One region of the Yersinia vastinensis genome, then DNA from elsewhere that is predicted to be linked to it. Evidence: predicted binding sites of a transcription regulator. Region 1 holds the regulator's gene; each other region holds the start of a gene.

Region 1 (6,742 bases):
AATGGCACTTTTATTTTGTGCTGCCTTATCAGAGGTGGTTTTTTTCCGCTCTTTCAGCAAGGCGGTCGGGATTAGCAATAGAAGTGTCACGGCCAATAACACGACAAAAATTGACCGCCAACTAAAGTGGTTTAAGAGCCATGCACCGAGCAACGGGGCTAGAGCAGGAGACAACGCCACTAAAGGCATAATAGTGGCAAAAACCCGGTTGGCTTTACCGTCCCGATAGCGGTCGATGACTAATGCTTGCCAGCTAACAGCGGCAGAACAGATGCCGACGGCTTGGATAAAACGCAGCACCAATAACTGGGTTGCGGTTTCAACCCACAAAATCCCCAAACAACCAATAGCAAAAAGCCCCAACCCGGCGAGTAACACAGGTTTACGACCCAGTTTATCGGAAATTGGCCCCCAGATAAGTTGAGCGATGGCGAAACCGGCGAGAAAGATACTTAGGCTGGCACTAATGGAGCCGGCAGAGGTTTGCAGTTCTTGCTGCATAGCGCCAAAGGCAGGCAAATACATATCTGTAGCCAGATAGCCCAACATGCTCAAACCAGCCAGATAGAACATGAAACTTGATGACGTCTTCATTCTTTATTTCTCTTTATCATATTTTTTGCAGGTAATTTGCTGTTTTTAGAAATTTTATCATTAGGGATTTATTGCGGGGGCATTCTATACGGCGCGATATTCTGTTGTGAACCGGTAATATTTGCGACATGCTATCAAAAAAATTGATAGCAAACGATTGAGTGAAAAGAGGCAGAAAAAATGTGGTCGGAATATGCGTTGGATGTGGTTGATGCCGTAGCTCGTACGGGGAGCTTCAGTGCAGCCGCCCAAGAATTGCACCGTGTGCCGTCTGCGGTGAGTTATACCGTACGCCAACTGGAAGAGTGGTTGGCAGTTCCGTTGTTTGAACGGCGCCACAGAGACGTGGAGTTGACCCCTGCGGGGCTGGTTTTTATTAAAGAAGCTCGAGATGTTATCAAAAAAATGAATGACACACGCCGTCAGTGCCAGCAAGTGGCGAATGGCTGGCGTGGCCAACTCAATATTGTGGTGGATAAAATAGTCAAACCGCAGCGGAGCCGCCACTTAGTATTAGATTTTTATCGTCATTTCCCTGATGTTGAGTTGCGGGTACGCTATGAAGTGTTTAATGGCGTCTGGGATGCGCTGGTGGATGGGCAGGCTGATATGGCTATTGGTGCAACACGTGCAATCCCGGTGAGAGGGCGGTTTGTGTTTCGTGATATGGGATTCTTGTCATGGCTCTGTGTGGTCAGCATTGACCATCCTCTTGCTCGTTTGACAGGGTCACTGAGTGACGATCAATTACGGCCTTACCCCTCGTTGTGTTTAGAAGACACGGCGAGAAACCTGCCAAAACGGGACACCTGGACGTTGGATAATCAACAGCGATTGGTGGCACCGGATTGGATGACCGGAATTGATTGTTTGTGTGAAGGATTGTGCATTGGCATGGTGCCTGCTCATATGGTGTCGCCTTTGATTGCGCAAGGAAAGTTGACGGTATTAACGTTGGCGGAGCCACTTCCCGATAGCCCATGCTGTTTAACTTGGGAGCAGAATAACCATTCTCCCGCTTTGGCTTGGCTGCTAGATTATTTGGGTGACAGTGTCACGCTAAATGACGAGTGGCTAAGAGACGATAATGCGCAGTTTGGCGAGGGAGTTGAGCAGTAGTGGCCGGTGGCATTGAAAGCTACCGGCCAAAGAGGGTTAACGGCGGTAGTCGCGGTATGGACCGTCAGCCACAGAACGGCGTTCGACCAATTTTGGATGCACCTCAATGGTCTGCGGATCTTCGCGTTTGCTGACAATACGATCCAACAACATGGCAAAGGCAGTTTCACCTAATCGCTCTTTGGGTTGGTGAATCGTTGTGAGCGCTGGCGAGAAATAGCGGGCATTACGCACGTTATCATACCCGATCACCGAAATATCTTGCGGCACTCGCAAGCCCAGTTCATCAGCTGCGCATATTGCGCCCATGGCCATAATATCTCCACCACAGAATACGGCGGTAGGGCGATGTTTTTGCGTTAGAATCTGATGCATGGCTTTATAGCCCGATTCGGGTTCAAAATCGCCCTGGACCACCCACTCATCACGCAGCGTGATGTTGGCCTCCTCTAAAGCTTTCAGAAAACCTTGATGGCGGCCCCCGCCGGTATTTCGCGACAGTTGGCCGGGGATGGCTCCAATATCACGATGACCGCGCTCAATCAGATAACGGCCTGCTAAATAGCCGCCTTCAAATGCATTATCAATGATTGAATCGGTAAAATCACCGCGCGCAGTGCCCCAATCCATCACCACCATGGGGATATTGCGATAATCTTCCAGCATCCCTAATAGTTGTTCTGGATATTCAGAACACATTACTAATAGGCCATCGACACGTTTTTGCGCCAGCATGGCCAGATACGCTTTTTGCTTATCCAGATTATTATGAGAGTTACATAAAATCAGGGTATAGCCCTTGCTATAACAGCTATTTTCAACCGCTTCGATCACTTCAGCAAAATAGGGCGCTTCACTGGATGTTGCCAGCAAACCAATTGACTTTGTGTGATTGACTTTCAAACTGCGAGCCACAGCACTGGGCGAATAATGCAATTCTTTAATTGCCGCCCACACGGCAGCCTTGGTGTTTTCGGCGACGAAACGAGTTTTATTGATCACGTGCGAAACGGTGGTGGTGGACACACCCGCATGTTTGGCCACATCTTTAATCGTTGCCATAAAAAAATAACTCCTAAGCTTACCTGTTACAGCAGGTAAGTATTATGTTAATCGTTTGCCTGCATGACTCGAAAACCGCTCAGACAGAAACATGATAGTAGGCTGGATAGTTGAATCCGCTGATTGTCTGAGAGTATTTATTGGACGTTATTAGTCGGTATGCAGTTATGAACTGCGAATTTTGTCTGATCTGGAGGAAAAGGGGAAGAGCTAATCAATGTTATAAAGTGCGTAATGAGCACAAGATTTTTTTTCCTAACTGTGGGAAAATAATTTAACGCACTAATTATGTGCCTTTTCCCTACTAAAACTAACCGGCTGAGGAGTATTTATGGATACCAATCTGAAAATGTCGCTGATTACGACTGTTGGCGCGCTGGCGATGATTATTGTCTTTAGCTTCGTGGCGGTCATGAATTAATTAAACCGCTTGCCGGTGTGAAGTGCTAAGTAGGGCGGATAATTCCGCCCTTAATTATTTTTACAATATCAGGCTAAATTCTTCTCGACGAAGGACCAGTTAACCAGTGCCCAGAAGTTCTCCAGATATTTTGGTCGTGCGTTGCGATAATCGATGTAATAGGCGTGTTCCCACACATCAACAGTCAACAATGGTTTATCAGCAGTTGTCAGTGGCGTGGCAGCATTTGATGTGCTGACAATTGCCAGCTTACCATCTGCTTTTTTTACCAGCCATGTCCAGCCTGCGCCAAAATTTTTCACTGCCGCATCAGTAAACTGCGCCTTAAATTCAGCAAAAGAACCAAACGATTGATTAATGGCATCCGCCACTTTGCCGGTCGGTTCACCGCCACCATTAGGGGATAGGCAATGCCAGTAAAAGGTGTGGTTCCAGACTTGGGCCGCATTATTAAAGATACCGCCACTGGAAGTTTTCACGATCTCTTCCAACGTCTTACCAGCAAATTCAGTATCTTTAATCAGATTATTGAGGTTAACCACATAGGTGTTGTGGTGCTTACCGTAATGGTATTCCAGGGTTTCAGCCGAAATATGCGGTTCTAGCGCATTTTGTGCATAAGGTAATGCAGGTAATTCAAAAGACATAGCTCTCTCCTTTCGGGGTTGCTCAGGGTGTTTGCTCCTCAAATCCGATCATTAGCAGTAGCCATGATGTGGCGAAGAGCGGTAAAAACGTAATTGTTATACTTTTGTTGTGGGTATTAATCTTAACAACTTTCGGCAGGAATGACAGAAATAACCACACTCTTGAATGGGTGATTGCACGAAAGTTAAACACATTATGTAATGTGATTGATGAGGGCACAAAGATGTGGACACCCGATAGATTTACCGGGTGTCAGCGAAAAAGTTAGCGGATGGTTTTGGGGGTCACTACACGCCGCGCCCCTACATAATGATCTTGCCAGTAGTCGTTATTCATCATGCTGATACGGATTTCTTCACCTGTCCGTGGGGACTGAATGAACTTGCCATTACCTAAATAAACACCAACATGATCCGCTACACCGCGATTAGCAATATTGAAGAACACCAAATCGCCACTTTCTAATTCTGCGCGCTTAACCGGTGCAGCATCACGCAAGTGATACATTTCATTGGCAGTACGAGGCATTTTTATTCTGATGACATCTTTGTAGGCGTAATAAATTAGGCCACTGCAATCAAAACCCGTATTAGGGGAGGAGCCACCCCAGCGATAAGGTTTACCGACTTGTTTCATCAGTTTACTCATGGCGGTCTGCTTGGCGTGTTGGTAGCGCTTTTTATGTGCGGGGCTGAGTTTTATCTTATTATTTGCGGCTAATTCCGTACCTGCTTTACCTTGTGCTTTATTTCTATGTCGGCCATAGGCGACTTTTTCTGTTTTTTTGACCGCCACTTTTTTTATGGTTGCGGTTTTAATGTTTGTTTTTTTGCTTGCAGTGACTTTATTACCGGACGGTTTACTGACTTCTTGTGTTTTCTTCTTGGCAGTTTTGCCAGTGGAAGCCGCTATTTTCTTTTTATCATTATTGGTTGCTGTTTTATTCTCGCTATTTTTGTTGGCGGTAGTTTTATTGTTAGCAACTTTGGCTTTCTTTATGCTTTTATCTGCTTTACGTTTTTTACGATCATCAGGGCTGGCTTGACTCACTTGGCCCTTCTTTTGCTCAGCAGAGACGTGAGCCTGCGGCGACGCATGCGCCAGATTTAGAAATAGCTGGGTAAACAGCAGCACAAACAGCGTAAGTAATAAACGCATAATAACGCTACCAACCTTGGCCCTGAGATGAATATGAAGAGTCACAGTATTGCCGAAACTCCGGATATAAAAAAGCAGAGAGCTATGGGTTTTTAATCGATATTGTGAGAAAACGTTAATGGCATCGCAATTGTTGTTTTTTCACGCGTCAAATGGCCTTAAATCAACCATACGTCAACGAGTTAACTGCCACGTATTTCAGACATCCCATACAGAAGATAATAATGAAGTGATGGGATCAAAAATGTTATTATAAATGCACATATTTGTAGCTGACAATATAACCATTTAGATACAGAGTAAAGCCCCTGCAAAAGATGGCGTTTTATTCCTGTCGTGACAGTCGCTACAATGGGCTGTACGCAATAATTAAATTGAGTAATAAGTATTGTAGCCACAGGGCTTGAGGAAGCAAGAAATGACGACGATTGATAAAATTCAGCGCCAGATAGCGGAAAACCCAATCCTGCTTTATATGAAGGGTTCACCTAAGCTGCCAAACTGCGGTTTCTCTGCTCAGGCTGTGCAGGCGTTATCCGCGTGCGGCGAACGTTTTGCTTACGTTGATATTCTGCAAAACCCAGACATTCGCGCTGAACTGCCAAAATATGCCAATTGGCCAACATTCCCGCAACTGTGGGTTGATGGTGAATTGGTTGGCGGTTGCGATATTCTGATGGAAATGTATCAGCGCGGCGAACTGCAACAGTTACTGAAAGAAACTGCTGATAAATACCGTTCGGAAGAAGAAAAACCAACGGCAGAGTAATGTGTTACGGGTGAATGCAGCAATAAAAAAGGTGGCTTGTCGGCCACCTTTTTTTATCGAAAAATATCTACCTATCTGTAGAGTTACTCTGATTCGCCCGCAGGTACTGGCCAGCCACCCAGTTTTTTCCAACGATTGACCAACTCACAGAATAATTTTGCGGTTTGCATGGTGTCGTATAGGGCGGAGTGTGCCTGGCTGCTATCAAACGGGATGCCTGCAGTTAGACAGGCTTTTGCCAGCACGGTTTGCCCCAGCACAAGCCCACTCAGGGCTGCGGTGTCAAACGTGGCGAAAGGATGGAACGGATTGCGCTTCAGACTGGCGCGCTCGGCCGCTGCCATGACAAAGCTGTGATCAAAATGGGCGTTATGCGCGACAATAATTGCCCGATTACAGCCTTGGTCTTTCAAACCCTTACGTACCGCTTTGAAAATGGCATGCAAAGCATCATATTCACTGACTGCACCACGCAAAGGATTGGTGGGGTCTATTCCGTTAAATGCCAATGCTTCGGGCTGTAAATTAGCACCTTCAAACGGTTCTACGTGAAAATGCAATGTTTCATCAGGCAACAACCAGCCATCCTTGTTCATCTGCAAGGTGACGGCGGCAATTTCTAACAATGCGTCAGTTTTAGCATTAAAACCGGCAGTTTCCACATCAATTACTACTGGGTAATACCCACGAAAACGGCCACTCAGGGCGTTAAGGTCACTTTTATCTGCCATCAGTTTCTTATCTTCATCGAATTCAGCGCGCATTATGTCAAATTTTGGCGCGAGATGCAGGGGGATATCGCGATGAGAAAAAGGCACCTTACCGGTGCCTTTCAGTTAATCAGTTTCCGAGGCCGTGTCCGGCACTCTTATTCTCGATTAACTCGATTTTGTAGCCGTCGGGATCTTCAACAAATGCAATGACAGTATTACCGCCTTTGACGGGGCCTGCTTCGCGAGTCACTTTGCCAC
Region 2 (6,742 bases), 1.0 Mb from region 1:
TTTTTTTGCATGACCCAGTGTGTAGTGACTTACTTTTTCATCCTCTCATAGAGAGACTTAAGTGAATAGAATAATCCACAGAGAATTAACTCATTTTTTATTGACAATAAAATATAAAAACAAAAAATAGTTTTTATACTGACAAAAACATAAAACAAAAAGCCTCTGAAATATCAGAGGCTTCCATTCAATTACATAAAACTATGCTATCGAGAAAAAACGATATTTATTCCCACTCGATCGTTGCTGGTGGCTTACCACTGATATCGTAAACTACACGGGAAATACCATTCACTTCATTAATGATGCGATTTGAAACGCGACCAAGGAAGTCGTATGGCAGATGCGCCCAATGTGCGGTCATGAAATCGATAGTTTCAACGGCGCGCAGTGACACAACCCAATCGTATTTACGACCATCGCCCATCACACCAACTGAACGAACCGGCAGGAAGACCGTAAAGGCTTGGCTAACTTTATTGTACAAGTCCGCTTTATGTAGCTCTTCAATAAAGATGGCATCCGCGCGGCGCAGCAAATCGCAATACTCTTTCTTCACTTCGCCCAACACACGTACACCAAGGCCCGGCCCCGGGAATGGATGACGGTACAGCATGTCGTATGGCAGGCCCAATTCCAGACCAATTTTACGGACTTCGTCTTTAAACAACTCTTTCAGCGGCTCTACCAACCCAAGTTTCATCTCTTTTGGTAAACCACCCACATTGTGGTGAGATTTAATCACATGAGCTTTACCGGTAGCAGATGCAGCAGACTCAATCACGTCTGGATAGATAGTACCCTGTGCCAGCCACTTCACTTGCTCTTGTTTACAGGCTTCTTCATCGAACAATTCAACAAATACGCGACCGATGATTTTACGTTTTGCTTCTGGCTCATCAACACCCGCCAGTGCCGCGAGGAAACGGTCTTCTGCTGCAACATGGACAATGTTCAGACCGAATTTATCGCCAAACATCTCCAAGACTTGTTCCGCTTCGTTCAGGCGAAGTAAGCCGTTATCAACAAACACGCAAGTCAGGCGTTTACCAATAGCACGATGCAGCAGCATTGCAGTGACGGATGAGTCAACACCACCTGATAGCCCTAGGATGACATGGTCTTCACCGATTTGCTCACGCAGGCGAACAACAGCATCTTCAATGATAGTAGCCGGGGTCCACAATGCTTCACAGGCGCAGATATCCAGAACAAAACGTTCTAACAAGCGTTGGCCTTGCTTGGTATGGGTCACTTCAGGATGGAACTGTACACCGTAAAAATGTTTTTCTTCGTTGGCCATAATGGCAAACGGGCAGGTATCTGTGCTGGCAACCGTCACAAAATCAGATGGGATTGCCGTGACTTTGTCACCATGGCTCATCCAAACATCCAGCACCGCTTCGCCGGCTGGATTGATAGCATCTTTGATATCACGAATCAGTGCACATTCAGTTTTAATTTCAACCTGTGCATAACCGAACTCGCGCTGATTAGAGCCTTCAACTTTGCCGCCTAACTGGGTTGCCATGGTCTGCATGCCGTAGCACACACCTAATACCGGCACACCCGCAGTGAAAACATAATCTGGCGCGCGCGGACTATCATGCTCCGTGGTGCTTTCAGGGCCACCAGAAAGAATGATACCGCTTGGATTAAACTCACGGATCTGGGCTTCGGTCACGTCCCACGCCCATAGCTCACAATAGACACCGATTTCACGAACACGGCGCGCGATTAACTGGGTGTATTGCGAACCGAAATCAAGAATAAGGATGCGATGTTTATGAATATTTTTTGTCATGTGCGGCATGTTCCACAAGTTTTTAATAAAATAATTGAAAGCATTTCCGTGGCATAACCAAGAACTTGGTTAGCGCCCGCAGCACAGTATGCGCAATTGACACCCAGTCAATAAGCAATACGAGCTGCGGGCGATGTCCATATTCGCCGGTTTACGCCCCTGAAATTAGCCCATGCGATAGTTTGGTGACTCTTTAGTAATCGTCACATCATGCACATGGCTTTCTTGAATACCTGCACCACTGATGCGAACAAACTCAGCTTTGGTGCGTAATTCATTGATGGTGCCACAGCCGGTCAAACCCATACATGAACGCAGGCCTCCCATTTGCTGATGCACAATCTCTTTCAACAAACCTTTATATGCCACGCGCCCTTCGATACCCTCTGGCACCAATTTGTCGGCCGCATTATCGGTCTGGAAATAGCGGTCTGAAGATCCTTTGGACATAGCACCCAAAGAACCCATACCGCGATAAGATTTGAATGAACGCCCCTGATAGAGTTCGATTTCACCTGGAGATTCTTCAGTACCTGCCAGCATGGAGCCGACCATCACACAGGACGCGCCTGCTGCAATGGCTTTAGCAATATCGCCAGAGAAACGAATACCGCCATCGGCAATCACCGGGATCCCAGTACCTTCCAATGCTTCAACCGCATCAGCAATAGCCGTTATCTGTGGAACACCAACACCGGTCACGATACGAGTCGTACAGATTGAACCAGGGCCGATACCCACTTTAACTGCGCTAACACCCGCATCAGCCAAGGCTTTAGCCCCAGCCCCAGTCGCGACATTACCGCCAACAATTTGCAGGTTAGGATATTTAGCACGAGTTTCGCGGATACGTTGCAGAACGCCTTCAGAGTGACCATGAGATGAGTCAATCAACAAAACATCGACGCCAGCAGCAACCAGAGCATCGATACGCTCTTCATTACCCGCACCGGCACCAACCGCAGCACCGACACGCAGACGGCCATGCTCGTCTTTACAAGCATTAGGTTTGCGCTCTGCTTTTTGGAAGTCTTTTACAGTGATCATGCCGCGCAGATGGAAGCTATCGTCCACAACCAACGCTTTTTCGACACGTTTTTCATGCATTTTTTGCAGAACAACTTCGCGAGCTTCGCCTTCTTTAACCGTAACCAAACGCTCTTTCGGTGTCATAACCGCCGTCACGGGTTGGTCCAGATCAGTAACAAAGCGAACATCACGGCCAGTAATGATCCCAACCAGTTCGTAATCTTCGGTCACGACCGGATAACCGGCAAAACCATTACGGGCGGTCAGTTCTTTAACTTGGCGGAGAGTGGTGGTTGGTGTCACTGTTTGTGGCTCGGTAACAACGCCACTTTCATGTTTTTTCACCCGACTGACTTCTTCAGCCTGGCGCTCAATGGACATATTTTTGTGGATGAACCCTAAACCGCCCTCTTGTGCCAGCGCAATGGCCAGACGAGACTCGGTTACGGTATCCATTGCTGCGGACAGCATAGGGATATTCAGGCGGATAGTTGCAGTCAGTTGAGTACCAAGTTCTGCCGTATTAGGCAAGACTGTGGAGTGGGCTGGAACCAGGAGAACGTCGTCAAATGTTAGAGCTTCTTTCGCGATACGTAGCATGGGCAATATCTCACCAAGGTGAATGTAAAAAGATAAAATATTGCCGTGGCATTATACAGAGCGTAATCGGTTGCCTCCAGCACTTTCTCATTATTTTTCTTGCCAAGCAGTTTGAGGCAGGTAATATCGATCAATTAAGTGCTTGTTTAAAAACTTGATCCAGGTCACATGTCACAATCTTCTGCGCCATCAATTTTTACTGTCAGCCGCCTGAATCAGACGGTGCGACAACTGCTGGAAATGGAAATGGGCCTGATTTGGCTCACTGCCGAGATTTCCAACTTCTCGCAGCCTTCGTCTGGTCACTGGTATTTCACCTTGAAAGATGACCGGGCGCAGGTGCGTTGCGCGATGTTCCGCAACAGTAATCGCCGGACAACTTTTCGTCCGCAAAATGGCCAGCAAGTGTTGGTCAGGGCCTCAATTACGCTGTATGAACCGCGCGGCGATTACCAATTAATTGCAGAAAGCATGCAACCCGCCGGTGACGGATTACTGCAACAACAGTTTGAGCAACTTAAACAGCAACTCGCCGCTGAGGGGCTTTTTGACCAGAGCCACAAGCAATCACTGCCTAATCCGGCTAAACAAGTCGGGGTTATTACTTCATCCAGCGGTGCCGCACTGCACGATGTTTTACAGGTTTTACAACGCCGTGATCCTTCACTGCCAGTCATTATTTACCCGACCCCCGTGCAAGGCGTCGATGCTCCTGTGCAAATTGTCCGTGCGATTCAATTAGCTAACTTGCGTGGTGAATGCGATGTGTTAATCGTCGGGCGTGGTGGCGGTTCACTGGAAGACTTATGGAGTTTTAACGACGAACGAGTGGCTCGTGCCATCTTTAACAGCCGCATTCCTATTGTCAGTGCCGTCGGCCATGAAACCGATGTCACTATTGCTGATTTTGTCGCTGACCTACGCGCCCCAACGCCTTCAGCTGCCGCAGAACTAATCAGCCGCAACCAAATCGAGTTAGTTAGGCAAATACAGGGGCAGCAACAGCGAATGGAAATGGCGATGGATTACTATCTGGCGCAACGCAGCCAACAATTCACTCGCCTTGAGCACCGGCTCCAACAGCAGCACCCGCACCTGCGCCTTGCTCGCCAACAGACGCTTTTGTTGAAGTTGCAACGCCGGTTGGAAGAGAGTGCACAAGCGCAGATTCGCCAGTTAAGTCGACGCACTGAACGCCTTGGGCAACGTTTGGTTCAGGTTCAGCCGCAAAACCAAATTCACCGTTATAACCAACGTGTACAGCAGCAGGAATATCGTTTACGTCAGGCATTAGAACGCCAACTCAATGGCTATCGCCAACGCTTTGGCATCGCCTGTTCGCAATTGGAGACGGTCAGCCCATTGGCGACACTGGCCCGTGGCTACAGTGTCACGCAAACCCCTGAGGGCTCATTACTCAAAACCACCAAGCAAGTGCAGGCTGGCGATAAGTTAACGACCCGATTGCAAGATGGTTGGGTGGAAAGTGAAATCACTCACATCAATGTGGCAAAAAAAACACGTCAGCGTAAAGCAGCAAAATAACGCCAAACCGCCCGGCGTTGTCATTCAATAAAAGCCCTGCCGGCTATCACACCGTCGGCAGATAGCTAAAGTGGACGCGGCTTTTCGAAATCAGCCCATGACCCTGCTGACAAAAATAATCAACCGCACCACAAGCTTTCAACACTTGCAGCGGTTTGCCACAATCAGGGCAATCCGCCTGCTGCTGATAGTTGCCATGACAGTTAGAACAATGAAAGTGATCACTCACTTGCACCATAACCTGTTGGCAAACTGGACATAACGCTTCCATAATTTCTCTCCTAGGTGTTTGTCAAAATTTACATCACGCCCAATGAACGTAAGAAATAAATCCCCAGTGCTGTAGTGAAAAATGACCCCACAGTAGTGAGAGCGATAATGTTCGCAGCCAATACCGCATTCCCTCCCATCGCCCGAGTCATGACATAGCTACCTGCGGCGGTTGGCGTCGCAGAAAAGAGGAAAATAATCCCTAAGGTTGCACCACGGAACCCCATCAGTAAACCACCCAGCGTCATTAAGATAGGCACCACAAATAGTTTTGCTGTTGAGGATAACGCCGCTACATTGGAGGAGCGGAACATGGCATGCCAATCAAGGCTTGCTCCGGTACAGAGCAATGCCAGTGGAAGTGCCAAGGCTGAGATATAACTGCCAGTTTGTGCAATCACTTGAGGAATAGGTAAATAGGTTCGAGCATAAACCACACCACACAGTAAACCAATAATCAGTGGGTTAGTGACAATACTGCGCAACAGTGCCAATTTACTGATTTTCCCACCCTGCCCAGTTTGCAAGCTGCGGGTCAGCGTTATAACTGACAACATATTGAATAATAGTACAGTCACTGTCAGATACATTGACCCCAGCGCCACGCCTTCATCACCATAGGCGGTCATAGCGAACGCTAACCCCATAATCGCTGTATTGGCCCTAAAACCGCCCTGCACAAACACGCCGCGTTCTCTCGGGTCTTTGACTAACCACTTAGCTGCAACCTCAAGCAATAAAAAGGTCACTAAGGTGCCAACCGCGCCATAGATAGCCAAAGGCAAGTTATCCATCAGATTGACGTGATTGGTGGCAACGCTGAAGAACAGCAGACAGGGAAGCGCCAAATTGAAAACTAACTTGGTTGCACCATCGCAGAAACGGTCATCCATCAGACCAAAGCGCCGTAATAGCACACCGAGCAACATCATCAATAAGCTGGGGACGGTGACACTAAACGCAAAACTCCAGGTTTCCCAAGACATGGCTGACGTTCAACTCCTTTTGTTTACCGCTAAGTGGTTCAGAATGTAGATTAGCCAAAAATGCAAAAAGCGCGGAATACCCGCGCTTTGCTGTTATTACTTCGCTTTTTTCAGATGCGACATCAAACGTTTACGCTTACGCATCTGGTTTGGCGTCAAGGTATTGCGCTTACCTGCAAACGGGTTCTCACCCTCTTTAAACTGAATACGGATTGGCGTCCCCATCACTTTCAGTGAACGGCGGAAGTAATTCATCAGATAACGTTTATAAGAATCTGATAAATCAGTCACCTGATTGCCATGGATAACCACGATAGGTGGGTTATAACCACCGGCATGCGCATATTTCAATTTCACACGACGGCCACGCACCAATGGAGGCTGATGATCTTCTTCTGCCATTTGCATAATGCGGGTCAGTAAGGAAGTCCCCACACGCCGGGTAGAACAGTCATAGGCTTCCTGTATAGATTCAAACAGGTTGCCGACACCACTACCGTGCAAGGCA
Region 3 (6,742 bases), 2.1 Mb from region 1:
GTGGGATATACACCAGAGCGCATACCCCACTTAGACAAGAGGTTTAATTAATGACGGAAATGGCGCATGTCGGTAAAGATCATGGCAATACCGTGTTCATCCGCGGCAGCAATAACTTCGTCATCACGGATAGAGCCACCAGGCTGGATGACACAAGTGATACCTACGGCCGCAGCGGCATCAATACCGTCGCGGAACGGGAAGAACGCGTCGGATGCCATGGCGGAGCCTGCCACCTGCAAACCTTCATCGGCCGCTTTGATACCGGCGATTTTGGCTGAATACACACGGCTCATTTGGCCTGCGCCTATGCCGATGGTCATATTATCGCGCGCATAAACAATGGCGTTAGATTTAACAAACTTGGCAACCTTCCAGCAGAACAGCGCATCACGTAGCTCCTGCTCGGTCGGTTGGCGTTTGGATACCACACGCAGATCTGCTGCGGTCACCATACCTAAATCACGATCTTGCACCAATAAACCGCCATTGACGCGTTTGAAATCCAGCGCGGCAGTACGTTCTTGCCACTGACCGCAAGTCAGAACGCGAACATTCTGTTTGGCAGCTAACAGCGCCAGTGCCTCGGCACTGACAGAGGGGGCAATAATCACTTCGACAAACTGGCGGCTGATAATGGCGTTTGCGGTTTCAGCATCCAGCTCACGGTTAAAAGCAATAATACCGCCGAAAGCCGATGTGGGGTCAGTTTTATACGCTTTGTCGTAAGCTGCCAACAGAGAATCAGCAATTGCGACGCCACATGGGTTGGCATGCTTGACGATGACACAGGCAGGTTCGCTGAACTCTTTCACACACTCAAGTGCGGCATCGGTATCAGCGATGTTGTTATAAGAGAGCGCCTTACCTTGTAATTGTTGTGCTGTGGCAACGGAGGCTTCTTTAATATCTTCTTCTATATAGAAGGCGGCATTCTGGTGGCTGTTCTCACCGTAGCGCATATCTTGTTTCTTTATATAGTTAAGATTCAGAGTCCGAGGGAAGCGGCCAGCAGGTTGTTCAGTGTCGCCATAATAAGGCGGAACCAGCGCACCAAAGTAGTTGGCAATCATGCTGTCGTAGGCGGCGGTGTGTTCGAAAGCTTTAATCGCCAGATCGAAACGGGTTGGATAAGTCAGTGAACCCTCATTTTCATCGAGTTCAGCAATAATTGCTGGGTAGTCGCTACTCTTAACGACAATCGCGACGTCTTTGTGGTTCTTAGCGGCGGAGCGCACCATGGTTGGGCCACCGATATCGATATTCTCCACTGCATCTTCTAGTGAGCAATCAGGGCGGGCGACCGTCTGAGCGAACGGATATAAGTTCACAACCACAATATCAATTGGCTGGATATTATGTTGAGCCATGATGCCATCATCCTGACCACGACGGCCTAGAATGCCGCCATGTACTTTGGGATGCAAAGTCTTAACGCGTCCGTCCATCATTTCTGGGAAACCGGTGTAGTCAGAAACTTCTGTTACTGGCAGACCAGCATCAGCCAGCAGACGGGCGGTCCCGCCAGTGGAAAGTAACTCGATACCACGTTGTGAAAGTGCAGTGGCGAATTCGATGATCCCGGCTTTGTCAGAGACACTGAGTAGAGCACGGCGGATTGGGCGGCGTTGTTGCATGGTTTTATCCCTTGGCTTTGGAGTCGCAGTTGTTCTTCGCAATCAATCAATAGAGCGTTACGTGGATCTCTTCTATCTATATAGCGCTATAAAGAGAAGAACAGATTCAGATAACGTCCCAACTTTGCCAACAAGGTTACGTTTTTCAACGCGAGGAATTGTAGCGAAAACGATTGCGCGATGCTCGTCAATTTTGAGTTCAGATTCAATCTGTGGATAAGTTTGTGTACAACAGGGTATAAGGCGGGGTTTTGCTGTGGAATGCAGCAAACAGTCATTTTTATTGAAATTAGCGGTTGCGGGCAGCTCAGAACTCCCTATAATGCGCATCCATCGAGACGGCACACAACGAATCAAGTAGTTAAGTGACCGGCAAAGAGAACAGAGAAATTCAACGAAATTAGTAGTTGACTCTGAATGAGGAAAGCGTAATATGCGCACCTCGCGTTACCAACCACGGGTTGCTAACGCACTGCTCTTTAACAATTTATCAGACAATCTGTGTGGGCACTCGCAAGACGATATCGAAGCCTGTTTCGGCAGGCAGAAGAAATATCAAAGTCTTGAAGAGTGACCAAAGCAGTAAACATTTGAACTTCGGTTCGAATGCATATTTGCAGAAAGTAATCTTTGAGCATCGCTCTCTTTGCTTTTCATTAAGGAAAGGGTAGCAAATCAAACAAATCTTAAATTGAAGAGTTTGATCATGGCTCAGATTGAACGCTGGCGGCAGGCCTAACACATGCAAGTCGAGCGGCAGCGGAAAGTAGCTTGCTACTTTGCCGGCGAGCGGCGGACGGGTGAGTAATGTCTGGGAAACTGCCTGATGGAGGGGGATAACTACTGGAAACGGTAGCTAATACCGCATGACCTCGAAAGAGCAAAGTGGGGGACCTTCGGGCCTCACGCCATCGGATGTGCCCAGATGGGATTAGCTAGTAGGTGGGGTAATGGCTCACCTAGGCGACGATCCCTAGCTGGTCTGAGAGGATGACCAGCCACACTGGAACTGAGACACGGTCCAGACTCCTACGGGAGGCAGCAGTGGGGAATATTGCACAATGGGCGCAAGCCTGATGCAGCCATGCCGCGTGTGTGAAGAAGGCCTTCGGGTTGTAAAGCACTTTCAGCGAGGAGGAAGGCATTTCACTTAATACGTGAAGTGATTGACGTTACTCGCAGAAGAAGCACCGGCTAACTCCGTGCCAGCAGCCGCGGTAATACGGAGGGTGCAAGCGTTAATCGGAATTACTGGGCGTAAAGCGCACGCAGGCGGTTTGTTAAGTCAGATGTGAAATCCCCGAGCTTAACTTGGGAACTGCATTTGAAACTGGCAAGCTAGAGTCTTGTAGAGGGGGGTAGAATTCCAGGTGTAGCGGTGAAATGCGTAGAGATCTGGAGGAATACCGGTGGCGAAGGCGGCCCCCTGGACAAAGACTGACGCTCAGGTGCGAAAGCGTGGGGAGCAAACAGGATTAGATACCCTGGTAGTCCACGCTGTAAACGATGTCGACTTGGAGGTTGTGCCCTTGAGGCGTGGCTTCCGGAGCTAACGCGTTAAGTCGACCGCCTGGGGAGTACGGCCGCAAGGTTAAAACTCAAATGAATTGACGGGGGCCCGCACAAGCGGTGGAGCATGTGGTTTAATTCGATGCAACGCGAAGAACCTTACCTACTCTTGACATCCACAGAACTGAGCAGAGATGCTTAGGTGCCTTCGGGAACTGTGAGACAGGTGCTGCATGGCTGTCGTCAGCTCGTGTTGTGAAATGTTGGGTTAAGTCCCGCAACGAGCGCAACCCTTATCCTTTGTTGCCAGCACGTAATGGTGGGAACTCAAAGGAGACTGCCGGTGATAAACCGGAGGAAGGTGGGGATGACGTCAAGTCATCATGGCCCTTACGAGTAGGGCTACACACGTGCTACAATGGCAGATACAAAGTGAAGCGAACTCGCGAGAGCAAGCGGACCACATAAAGTCTGTCGTAGTCCGGATTGGAGTCTGCAACTCGACTCCATGAAGTCGGAATCGCTAGTAATCGTAGATCAGAATGCTACGGTGAATACGTTCCCGGGCCTTGTACACACCGCCCGTCACACCATGGGAGTGGGTTGCAAAAGAAGTAGGTAGCTTAACCTTCGGGAGGGCGCTTACCACTTTGTGATTCATGACTGGGGTGAAGTCGTAACAAGGTAACCGTAGGGGAACCTGCGGTTGGATCACCTCCTTACCTAACGATACGCATTGCGTAGTGTCCACACAGATTGTCTGATAAAAGTAATGAGCAAGAGCACCTGTTGATGAGGGTGATGATTGTGCGATAAAACCTCGGCATCGAGTTTTTACTGCATCAGTCGTTCGAATGTGTCACCACATTCTCACCTTTACACAAAAATACTGAATCGCTGATTCAGTAGAAATTTTTGTGTCCCCATCGTCTAGAGGCCTAGGACACTGCCCTTTCACGGCTGTAACAGGGGTTCGAATCCCCTTGGGGACGCCAATCCGATAATGTGTGAAAGACATTATCACCGGTTCTTGATGAACCACAAAATAACTTAAAGATGACTTTAACGAGTCGTGTTTAAGATATTGCTCTTTAACAATCTGGAACAAGCTGAAAATTGAAACAATACAGCTGAACATTATCTCTCCGTAGATGTACTGAGATAATAAGTAACCTGTATTAGAGTCTCTCAAATAATCACAACGCAAGTGGTCGAAAGACACCTTCGGGTTGTGAGGTTAAGCGACTAAGCGTACACGGTGGATGCCTAGGCAGTCAGAGGCGATGAAGGGCGTGCTAATCTGCGAAAAGCGTCGGTAAGCTGATATGAAGCGTTACAACCGACGATACCCGAATGGGGAAACCCAGTGCAATTCGTTGCACTATCGTTAGATGAATACATAGTCTAACGAGGCGAACCGGGGGAACTGAAACATCTAAGTACCCCGAGGAAAAGAAATCAACCGAGATTCCCCCAGTAGCGGCGAGCGAACGGGGAGGAGCCCAGAGTCTGAATCAGTTTGTGTGTTAGTGGAAGCGTCTGGAAAGTCGCACGGTACAGGGTGATAGTCCCGTACACAAAAACACACTTGCTGTGAACTCGATGAGTAGGGCGGGACACGTGACATCCTGTCTGAATATGGGGGGACCATCCTCCAAGGCTAAATACTCCTGACTGACCGATAGTGAACCAGTACCGTGAGGGAAAGGCGAAAAGAACCCCGGCGAGGGGAGTGAAATAGAACCTGAAACCGTGTACGTACAAGCAGTGGGAGCACCTTCGTGGTGTGACTGCGTACCTTTTGTATAATGGGTCAGCGACTTATATTTTGTAGCAAGGTTAACCGAATAGGGGAGCCGTAGGGAAACCGAGTCTTAACTGGGCGTCTAGTTGCAAGGTATAGACCCGAAACCCGGTGATCTAGCCATGGGCAGGTTGAAGGTTGGGTAACACTAACTGGAGGACCGAACCGACTAATGTTGAAAAATTAGCGGATGACTTGTGGCTGGGGGTGAAAGGCCAATCAAACCGGGAGATAGCTGGTTCTCCCCGAAAGCTATTTAGGTAGCGCCTCGTGAACTCATCTTCGGGGGTAGAGCACTGTTTCGGCTAGGGGGCCACCCCGGCTTACCAAACCGATGCAAACTCCGAATACCGAAGAATGTTATCACGGGAGACACACGGCGGGTGCTAACGTCCGTCGTGAAGAGGGAAACAACCCAGACCGCCAGCTAAGGTCCCAAAGTCATGGTTAAGTGGGAAACGATGTGGGAAGGCATAGACAGCCAGGATGTTGGCTTAGAAGCAGCCATCATTTAAAGAAAGCGTAATAGCTCACTGGTCGAGTCGGCCTGCGCGGAAGATGTAACGGGGCTAAACCATGCACCGAAGCTGCGGCAGCGACACTTAGGTGTTGTTGGGTAGGGGAGCGTTCTGTAAGCCGTTGAAGGTGAACTGTGAGGTTTGCTGGAGGTATCAGAAGTGCGAATGCTGACATAAGTAACGATAATGCGGGTGAAAAGCCCGCACGCCGGAAGACCAAGGGTTCCTGTCCAACGTTAATCGGGGCAGGGTGAGTCGACCCCTAAGGCGAGGCTGAAAAGCGTAGTCGATGGGAAACAGGTTAATATTCCTGTACTTGGTGTTACTGCGAAGGGGGGACGGAGAAGGCTAGGCTAGCCGGGCGACGGTTGTCCCGGTTTAAGCATGTAGGCGGAGTGACCTGGTAAATCCGGTTGCTTATCAACGCTGAGGTGTGATGACGATGCACTACGGTGCAGAAGTAGTTGATGCCAAGCTTCCAGGAAAAGCCTCTAAGCATCAGGTAACATTAAATCGTACCCCAAACCGACACAGGTGGTCAGGTAGAGAATACTCAGGCGCTTGAGAGAACTCGGGTGAAGGAACTAGGCAAAATGGTGCCGTAACTTCGGGAGAAGGCACGCTGGCATTAGGTAAAGAGACTTGCTCTCGTAGCCGAAGCCAGTCGCAGATACCAGCTGGCTGCAACTGTTTAATAAAAACACAGCACTGTGCAAACACGAAAGTGGACGTATACGGTGTGACGCCTGCCCGGTGCTGGAAGGTTAATTGATGGGGTCAGCCGCAAGGCGAAGCTCTTGATCGAAGCCCCAGTAAACGGCGGCCGTAACTATAACGGTCCTAAGGTAGCGAAATTCCTTGTCGGGTAAGTTCCGACCTGCACGAATGGCGTAATGATGGCCAGGCTGTCTCCACCCGAGACTCAGTGAAATTGAACTCGCTGTGAAGATGCAGTGTACCCGCGGCAAGACGGAAAGACCCCGTGAACCTTTACTATAGCTTGACACTGAACATTGAGCCTTGATGTGTAGGATAGGTGGGAGGCATCGAAGCGTGGACGCCAGTCTGCGTGGAGCCAACCTTGAAATACCACCCTTTAATGTTTGATGTTCTAACTCGGCCCCATAATCTGGGGTGAGGACAGTGTCTGGTGGGTAGTTTGACTGGGGCGGTCTCCTCCCAAAGAGTAACGGAGGAGCACGAAGGTTAGCTAATCACGGTCGGACATCGTGAGGTTAGTGCAAAGGCATAAGCTAGCTTGACTGCGAGAGTGA

What was found. Region 1 encodes PurR, which represses purine synthesis genes. Its sites were predicted from a motif close to CANGCAAACGTTTGCNTG; they were not measured.
Region 2: guaB (IMP dehydrogenase) is a predicted target of PurR. The motif match lies at 3,493-3,510, and genes of this name have one in related genera.
Region 3: purH (bifunctional phosphoribosylaminoimidazolecarboxamide formyltransferase/IMP cyclohydrolase) is a predicted target of PurR. The motif match lies at 1,800-1,817, and genes of this name have one in related genera.

The regions. Positions count from the first base shown of each region.
Region 1 is NZ_CP173260.1:2,255,938-2,262,679, forward strand. Features, by position in the region: gene punC (purine nucleoside transporter PunC) at 1-594, opposite strand, end outside; gene punR (DNA-binding transcriptional activator PunR) at 775-1,713, shown strand; gene purR (HTH-type transcriptional repressor PurR) at 1,750-2,775, opposite strand; gene ACIOG0_RS10605 (YnhF family membrane protein) at 3,107-3,196, shown strand; gene sodB (superoxide dismutase [Fe]) at 3,265-3,843, opposite strand; gene ACIOG0_RS10615 (C40 family peptidase) at 4,109-5,002, opposite strand; gene ACIOG0_RS10620 (Grx4 family monothiol glutaredoxin) at 5,421-5,771, shown strand; gene rnt (ribonuclease T) at 5,855-6,535, opposite strand; gene gloA (lactoylglutathione lyase) at 6,612-6,742, opposite strand, start outside.
Region 2 is NZ_CP173260.1:1,222,783-1,229,524, reverse strand. Features, by position in the region: gene guaA (glutamine-hydrolyzing GMP synthase) at 227-1,804, opposite strand; gene guaB (IMP dehydrogenase) at 1,970-3,433, opposite strand; gene xseA (exodeoxyribonuclease VII large subunit) at 3,602-4,978, shown strand; gene ACIOG0_RS05595 (zinc ribbon domain-containing protein) at 5,025-5,249, opposite strand; gene ACIOG0_RS05590 (AEC family transporter) at 5,278-6,234, opposite strand; gene der (ribosome biogenesis GTPase Der) at 6,331-6,742, opposite strand, start outside.
Region 3 is NZ_CP173260.1:4,360,836-4,367,577, reverse strand. Features, by position in the region: gene purH (bifunctional phosphoribosylaminoimidazolecarboxamide formyltransferase/IMP cyclohydrolase) at 48-1,637, opposite strand; gene ACIOG0_RS20200 (hypothetical protein) at 2,071-2,211, shown strand; rRNA gene ACIOG0_RS20195 (16S ribosomal RNA) at 2,326-3,868, shown strand; tRNA gene ACIOG0_RS20190 (tRNA-Glu) at 4,066-4,141, shown strand; rRNA gene ACIOG0_RS20185 (23S ribosomal RNA) at 4,382-6,742, shown strand, end outside.